One region of the Paenibacillus sp. YPG26 genome, then DNA from elsewhere that is predicted to be linked to it. Evidence: predicted binding sites of a transcription regulator. Region 1 holds the regulator's gene; the other holds the start of a gene.
The links. The regulator LexA, encoded in region 1, represses DNA repair genes until DNA is damaged. The targets are predictions, from matches to a motif close to CGAACATATGTTCG.

Region 1 (4,425 bases):
TCCATCCTTCATTAATATACCATCCCCAGTATGGCTTAAATAACTGAACCACGCCAAGAGATAAGGTTGTGGGCCTAATAGGAGCACCATTTGATCATCCACTTATTAAATATAACGTCAAAGCTAGTGAATTATTCCAGATGGGCATCTAACAGAACGTTAACTACTGTTCGTCTGCTCGGTAGATTGAGAGGCGCGGCCAAATACGATCCCATTGCTTTTGGTCCATCCGTTGTTCGTATACTCGCAACCTTTCAGGAGTGGCCTTGAAGAAAGGAGTTGGTTGTACTTGAAGATCAATAAGGTCTTGAATTCCCCAAGGGGCAGTCAGTATAACAGCTCCGCTAGAGCTTAAGGAAATCCCAATAGAAGTGGCTGTCTCTGGGAATTTAGATATGGCATCTTCACTTGATTTGTAGGGTGGAAGGTTGTTAGGTATATGCATGCGCGCTTGATTCTTGATAGACCAAGGGAGGCCTGGTTGAATGGATAGCAGCCTCTGTTCCAACTCCTTCTCATATGCCTCATTCGGATTATTTGGATCAAAGAAGATTACATCAATGTCAGCGAGAGGGGTAGGACTGGAATAACCATGCACAACATCCCAGAGCTTCGAGCGGATGGCGCCCGCACAGATCCACCAATCCGGCAGCTCTAATCTGGCAGCAGCCTTTAGCAGGCTTAACATCCATTCATCATGTTCAATTAGACAGATAATGTCCTCTTCAGTACAAAACAGCATAGGTACCCCCTTATTCACGTTAAGAACATACGTTCTAATAATTATAGTCCTCAATAATTTTTAAGTAAATAGAGAATTGACTATCTCTCCTAATCTAGTAATAGCATACATTGTAATATACTCTATCGGACAGGAGGAAGGATGATGGAATCCGGTGAGCTATCAACCATTGAGAAGCTGCTGCCGCTTGCTGAGAAGTATGGTCTCGCGGTTCTTCTTACCTTTATCCTGCTTATGGTATTGATTGTCCTTGTTAGAATGATAATTAAGGGAGATTTGGTGCCAAGGAGACTGCTGGATAAAGCTGAAGAGGATCGGGATCGGCTGCAAGCGATTCTGGACAAGGAACGAGAAGAATTGTGGGAACCGGTACTGGATGTGTTCAAGAGTATTAAGAAGGTAGAAAAGAATGAGGGGAGTGATACCGCATGTGGTGGTACAGATGGATCGAACTAATGCTGCAGCAGCAACGAAGCAAGGAGGAGGACCTGCACCAAGCCTCGCGGCGGATCACCGTATCCATCGAGCGCTACAGAAGCTTGTCTCGCGAGATCCAGGCGGAGATAAGGAAGAATCATTTTGCTAAGCAGCTGATTTACCGCAATCATAATGAGAAATAACTAGGCAATAGAAGGATGAATAGGGGAAATTTGTATTAGTAAAATAGGAGATGATATACTTCCCTTAACAAGTTAAAGGGAGGTTGCTAACTACCGTGAAGCTGTTGAAAATTATTATTGGTTATATTCCCGCTATCGCCATTGCATTTGTTCTAAGTCTTTTTATTGGTATCTTTGTCTTCCAGCCCTATAAGGTTGACGGTCAATCGATGGAGCCGACACTGCAGGATGAGCAAAGAGCATACACCTCCAAGCTTGCCCGAACCTTCTCACACATGCCAGCTTATGAAGATATTGTTGTGATTGACAGCAGGGTGAACCGTGAGCGTTCATTCATGGACAATATTGTGGAGCACCCTTTGATCCAGCTGATAAATGGTACCACAAATGATCATATCTTCTTCATTAAGCGGGTGATCGGCAAGCCTGGGGATGTGATTGAAATTAAGAATCAACAGGTGTATCGAAACGGCGATGCTTTGGTTGAGCCTTATATCAAAGAGAAAATGAATCCTTCCGAAGACAGGAAATGGATTATTCCGGATAACCATATTTTTGTCTTAGGGGATAACAGGAATATTAGTAGGGATAGTAGAGAACTAGGCCCAATTCCATTTGATCACGTCATGGGTATTGAACAATTCAAATAGTATTATAAATAGTGAAAAGAGGATGCCCGAGCGGCATCCTCTTCTTTGTGGTTGTATGAAGGGAAGAATCAGGAAGGTTAATGAATGTCGCGAAACAGCCCGACGACTTTGCCCAGAATGGTAACATGCTTGAGGCGAAGAGGTTCGTACGTAGGGTTCTCGGGTTGAAGGCGAATATGGTCTTTCTCTTTGTAGAAGGTCTTCACTGTTGCCTCGTCATCTTCCGTCATAGCCACAACAATATCGCCATTCTCGGCGGTCTGTTGCTGACGAACGATAACAAAGTCACCATTATGGATACCTGCCTCGATCATGCTGTCGCCCATGACAGAGAGCATAAATACTTCTTTATCACTCACGAAATGGTTAGGGAGAGGGAAATAGTCTTCAATATTCTCTGTGGCTGTAATGGGTACGCCCGCTGTTACTTTACCGATAACAGGCACGCGCGCAACCGTATGTGCGAAGAGATTATAATTGTCTGCATCCTCTTGACCCAGCAGTTCAATTGCCCGCGGCTTGGTAGGGTCTCTTCTAATGAAACCTTTCTTCTCCAGCCTGTCCAGATGACCATGAACCGTGGAGCTGGAAGCTAGTCCAACTGCTTCTCCAATCTCTCTTACGGAGGGAGGGTAACCTTTCAATCTGACTTCATTTCTTATAAATTCAAGGATCGCCTGTTGGCGACTGGATACTTTAGACATATGATATCAACCCCATTTAGTAACGTTTGGAAAAATTATAACATAGAACTACCGTTCGTACAAACGTAAGTTCTAAATGGTTCTAAAATTAAAGCGAACAATTGTTCTAAAAAACTATTGAACGAAACAAGTGTTCGTGTTATATTAATTTCAGAAACAAGAACAAACGTTTGGAGTGAGAGAACATGTTAAGATATTCTACATACCAAAGTATTCATGAATCAATTCCTGCCGAGCCCAGCAGACATAAATTTAATTTGGAACACTTGATGTCCAAAGTCATATATGTTCGGGTTGCCGCCCTAGTATTACTCATCGCTGTAACCTGTACGGGGATGATTACAGCCTTTGCTTCCTCAAGCAACCATTCCGGTTCAACCGAGCTTCCTCAGGTCATCGTACAGCCTGGCGATTCTTTATGGAGCATTGCCTCCGCCCACAAGACGGACGACCAAGACATTCGGGACGTTATAAGTAGTATTAAAGAAGTGAACCAGCTGCCAACCAGTGAAATTCAAGCTGGGGATGTACTTGCAATCCCTGTGAATTGATCAATTGCTATAATCCAATCAGATTAACTGACAAGAGAGTTTTTCAAGGATTTGACATGCCTTGACAAGCTCTTTTTCTCATGTCAAAGTAAGAGTTAATGCCTTAACTGAAGGAGGAGTCACGCATGGATATTGATAGCTTGGTACAGCGCATCAACGAGCTTGCGCGTAAACATAAAGAGTCAGGACTGACTGAGGAAGAAACGGTTGAGAGAGCTGAGCTGCGGGAAATTTATCTGCAGAATATTCGCAGAAACTTCCGTCAACAATTGGATTCAATAGAAATTGTAGATAAATAATTAGTCCGGCCTTTGGCCGGAAGTACATACTTTCATTTAACTAACTTATTACATGGTGGACGATTTCATGATTTCAAGAGGGGGGCAAGTAATGAAGTACGCCTATCTAGGAACAAGTGGTCTGGCAGTGTCGAAGTTATGTTTGGGCACCATGACCTTCGGTGGGACAACCAGTGAGAAGGACTCTATGGCAATGATCCACCGGTTCCTTGATCTTGGAGGGAACTTTATTGATACCGCAGATGTATATACTGGCGGCCAATCAGAAGAAATTGTAGGTAATAGTATTCGTGACCGCAGATCAGAAGTTATTCTAGCCAGCAAGGTGAGGATGTCTACCGCTGGGCATGTGAACGGCCAAGGTGCCTCCCGCAAGCATATCATGGACGGCATTGAGGCAAGTCTGAGAAGGCTTGGAACAGATTATATCGATCTGTACCAAATTCATGTATGGGATCAAGCTACCCCGGTAGAGGAGACGCTTCGAGCACTTGATGATCTGGTCACATCAGGTAAAGTACGATATATTGGCTGTTCGAATTATTTATCCTGGCAGTTGATGAAGAGTCTGGCTGTGAGTGAGATGAGGGGCTGCGCCCGGTATGTGTCACTTCAGCAGCAATATAGTCTGCTTAATCGTGAGGCCGACAGAGAAATGATGTCTCTTTGTCTGGAAGAGAATGTGGGCATTATACCATGGGCACCTCTGGGCGGTGGATTCCTCACGAACCGGTATTCACGGGGACCAAAGCCAGATCAAGGGCGGCTCAGTGCGGCCAATGGCGGTGAGAGCTCGTGGGAATACAGGGCTACGGAGAAGAATTTTGACATCCTTGAGCAGGTGGTTAAGATCTCCGAG
Region 2 (4,425 bases), 590 kb from region 1:
GTCCGGGGCTTGCGGCTGAGGTAATTCAGAGCATCCGCGTAAGCCTGCTGCTTCTCGTCAGCAGCTATAATTTCAAGCAGATCCGACTTGGTGAATGAGCTCCCCTTCATCATCCTGTACTTGATCATTACATCTTCATGCACTTGAACACAATATGGGCCAAAATGAATAAGATACCGATACTTCGGCCGCTTTAGACTCTCAACTGAGGTAATACTTAATGCCTCATCTTCCGGAAAATCCGCCAAGCCGTCAAAATCCTCGTCATCCTGCCCGCTTGGTTCCGAGATATCGTAGATCCCACGCTCTTGAAGCTGCTTGTCCGATCGCGAATCAATATACTTTCCCCGCCCGTACGGAGTTTTCTTATACTTTCCCTCATCCATTGTAATATTCTCCCGCTATATAATAAGAAAACGCTCTGTCTCCGGTAGATACCTTCGATCAGAGCGCCACACCAAATTAATTATTCATCTGCAAAAAGAGCGAGCTCTTCTTTGCTTTCTTCCTCAGCTTCACTTGCGGTTGGCGCAGGGACAGCTGTCGTTAAATTGCTGGCTTCGCGAATCTTGTTCTCAATAACATCCGCAATTTCAGGGTGCTCTTTAAGAAACTGCTTCGCGTTCTCCCGTCCTTGTCCAAGACGTTCGCCAGAGAAGGAATACCAGGCACCGCTCTTATCAACAATATCCTGCTCAACACCGATATCGATCAGACTTCCTTCCTTGGAAATCCCTTCGCCATACATAATGTCGATCTCAGCTTGTTTGAATGGAGGAGCCACTTTGTTCTTAACTACCTTGATTCTTGTACGGTTACCTACCATATCGTTACCCATTTTGATAGTTTCGATACGACGCACATCCAGTCGAACAGTTGAATAGAACTTCAACGCACGTCCACCAGGAGTAGTCTCTGGATTACCGAACATAACCCCAACTTTCTCACGCAGCTGGTTAATGAAGATTGCAATCGTCTTGGACTTGCTGATTGCGCCAGACAGCTTACGCAAGGCTTGGGACATCAATCTTGCTTGAAGACCCACGTGAGAGTCTCCCATTTCACCTTCGATTTCCGCTTTAGGAACAAGAGCCGCAACGGAGTCAATAACGATAATATCCACAGCTCCACTACGTACCAGTGCTTCTGCAATCTCCAGTGCTTGTTCACCCGTATCTGGCTGGGACAGAAGCAATTCATCAATGTTAACACCAAGCTTGCCCGCATAAGTCGGGTCAAGTGCGTGCTCCGCATCAATAAATGCAGCTTGTCCGCCTGCCTTCTGAACTTCCGCTATCGCATGTAGAGCAACGGTCGTCTTACCAGAAGATTCCGGTCCATATACTTCAATAATACGACCACGAGGCAGCCCGCCTGTGCCAAGAGCTATATCTAATGCTATAGAGCCGCTGGGAATAATTTCCACTTGCATATGAGTGGATTCCCCAAGCTTCATAATTGATCCCTTACCGAACTGCTTTTCTATTTGACGAAGCGCCATATCCAGCGCTGCACGACGATCTGACATTAGCTCACATCCTTCAAAATGATAAATACAGGATTGCCTTACTTATACAATTGTACCTTGTTTAGAAGCGTTTGCCAAGCATTTTTTAGAACATACATTCGTTTTTTTCTGGACCGGACACCTCTCTTCCATAGTGCCGCGATTTCCAGAGATTAACACAAAAGAACCGCAGCAACCCTTTAGTTTGCTACGGTTCTTCCGTCTCTTAATTATACTCTAGCAGACTTCCTGCTGCAAGTTTAGCAGGCAGCAGTCTTATCCTAAGCTATTAAGTCCCTATGCATTAGCTGATTGAAGCTCCTTAAGCCGCAGCCACAGCCGATAGAGGATAGCCTTGGCAGATCTGAGACGAATGGTCTCGCGGTTGCCTTTAAGGTTCAATTCATAAGTTGTGGTGGATCCATCCCGTTCGGAGATCCCGATATATACGAGTCCAACCGGCTTTCTCTCCGAGAATGCAGGACCCGCCACCCCTGTGACCGATAGTCCGAAATCCGTGTCAGTGACAATTCGAACCTGCTCAGCCAGCACTTTAGCGGTCTCACTGCTGACAGCCCCGGGCGCCTCTTCTCCTTCAAGAAGATGTGCAGGCACATTCAAGAGCTTCTTCTTCATTTCGTTGGAGTAACACACAATTCCGCCCAGGAACACAGTTGCGCTTCCCGGAATTGAAGTGATCTCTTGCATTAACAGTCCGCCTGTACAGCTCTCGGCTGCACTGACCGTTAGATTCATCTCGGTCATCATCTCTACAATAACCTGTTCAATAGGCACGTCACGATTAGCATATAAGTAATCAGACAAGCGCTCTTCAATAATCTTCTCCATCGCGTCAAGCTTCTCAAAAGCCTCACTCTCAAGTGCTGCTTTGGTAGATAACCTGATAGTGACTTCACTTTCCTTGGCATAAGGAGCGATCGTCAAATCACTCTGCGACTCAATTAAATCCAGCAGCTTCGTCTCCAGCGCAGATTCACCGATTCCCGCGAACTTCAGCATTTTGGAATACAGAGGGGTCTCTCCAGTCAGCACATGACTCATGATCCAAGGCTTAGCCTGGTTCTCGAACATGGGCATCAGCTCTTTAGGCGGCCCTGGCAGGACAATATAGTGTTTGTCGCCCTGGGTAATGGCATTGCCTACAGCAAGCCCCGTCTCATTCGGCAGTGGTGTGCCCCCGTCAATAGCCAGGGCTTGACGCCGGTTGTTCTCAGTCATAGGCTGCTCCCGGTCTTTGAAGAAACGGTCAATATTATCCATCGCCTGACGGTCAATATGAAGCTCCCGTCCCAGATTTGCCGCCAAGGCTTCTTTGGTAAGATCATCCTGGGTCGGGCCAATACCGCCCGAGAAAATAATTAGATCAGCACGCTCCTCGGCAATCTTGATTGCCTGCTGGAGACGCACCTTATTATCCCCAACCACCGTCTGGAAAAAGACATCGATTCCCAGTGCAGCTAACTCCACTGATAAATAGCGGGCATTCGTATTTACAATCTGGCCAAGCAGAAGTTCAGTCCCTACGGCAATAATTTCAGCTTTCATCAGTAATCACAACTCCCCCGTTAAGAAGGGCAACGTGGCATCCTCTTCTAGTTAGATTCAGTTCAGACTTTAGAGAAAGACAATATGTTCTTGTTCTTAATGAAGTAATCAATTCCAGAGTAAATGGTGATCAGAGCCGCAATCCAAATCGCAACCTCGTCAAATGGGAAATTCACCCATGCAAACGGGAAGTTATTGAGAAGCAGTGCTGAAATCGCAACAATCTGGGTGATTGTTTTAATTTTACCCCATTTACTGGCTGCAATAACAGAACCCTCAAGCAGGGCCACTTCACGAAGACCCGTTACAGCAAATTCGCGGCTAATGATCACCACAGCAATCCATGCATCACATTTGCCTAAGGCAACGAGAGAGACCAGCACTGCCGCTACCAGCAGCTTGTCCGCCAAGGGATCCAGCAATTTCCCCAAATTAGTCACCATGTTGTTCTTGCGTGCCAGATAGCCATCAAGTCCGTCCGTACTGGCTGCAATAATGAACAATAGAGCTCCAATCAGGTGATTCAGTGGCAATGTGTAATTCCCCCAGGTCAAAGGATATGACCACCAGTCCATGTTCAGGTTCACAAGCAGGAACACAAGCATGACCGGAATCATGAATATACGGGCTAATGTAATTCGGTTGGGCAGATTCATCGAGCACCCTCCCCTGACAAGTCAAGAATAGAATATGTAAAAAAATGAACAAAGTTATGCTGCTTAAGAACTATGACGTAATCGTTAGCTGTCATTTTGTACCCCCAGTGATTGCTGCCGTCCCCATTTATCCCTACAAGTATAATATACGGCTTATACTGTGTCAAAATGAAGCAAGGTCTCGACAGATATGCATTTCAGGCATATCAAGAGACCCTACAGTGTTATTTAAGATTAGTAAATTGAAGGTCAACAGACAAATCCGCCTTGCGGAGAAGCTGAATTACACTTTGCAGATCATCCCGGCTTTTCCCGGTTACCCGGACCTGATCTCCTTGAATCTGACTTTTCACCTTAAGCTTGGAATCACGAATAAGGATATTGATCTTCTTCGCATTATCCTGGTCAATCCCTGACTTAAGTGTAATACGCTGACGGACGCTTCCGAGCGAAGCTGGCTCCACTTTCCCATACTCCAGGTTCTTGATCGGCAGACCCCGCTTAATCATCTTGGACTGCAAAATATCAATAACCGCTGTCAGCTTGTACTCATCATCCGAGGTTACAACCAGAACATCCTTGTCGACTTTGATCGAGCTTTTACTGTTCTTAAAGTCATAACGGGTCTCAAGCTCCCGTTCTGTCTGCTGTATGGCATTAGTTAGTTCCTGCATGTCTACTTTCGACACGATATCA

Region 2: the regulator LexA is predicted to act here: its motif matches at 1,616-1,629, upstream of recA (recombinase RecA).

Annotation. Positions count from the first base shown of each region.
Region 1 covers NZ_CP084530.1:1,928,476-1,932,900, forward strand. Annotated here, with positions in the region: gene LDO05_RS18980 (DUF6199 family natural product biosynthesis protein) at 1-52, opposite strand, end outside; gene LDO05_RS09060 (nucleotidyltransferase family protein) at 164-742, opposite strand; gene LDO05_RS09065 (hypothetical protein) at 884-1,198, shown strand; gene LDO05_RS09070 (hypothetical protein) at 1,198-1,362, shown strand; gene lepB (signal peptidase I) at 1,467-2,012, shown strand; gene lexA (transcriptional repressor LexA) at 2,090-2,716, opposite strand; gene LDO05_RS09085 (LysM peptidoglycan-binding domain-containing protein) at 2,902-3,267, shown strand; gene LDO05_RS09090 (DUF896 domain-containing protein) at 3,393-3,566, shown strand; gene LDO05_RS09095 (aldo/keto reductase) at 3,658-4,425, shown strand, end outside.
Region 2 covers NZ_CP084530.1:2,517,114-2,521,538, forward strand. Annotated here, with positions in the region: gene LDO05_RS11775 (regulatory protein RecX) at 1-386, opposite strand, end outside; gene recA (recombinase RecA) at 467-1,528, opposite strand; gene LDO05_RS11785 (competence/damage-inducible protein A) at 1,805-3,073, opposite strand; gene pgsA (CDP-diacylglycerol--glycerol-3-phosphate 3-phosphatidyltransferase) at 3,136-3,729, opposite strand; gene LDO05_RS11795 (YajQ family cyclic di-GMP-binding protein) at 3,954-4,425, opposite strand, start outside.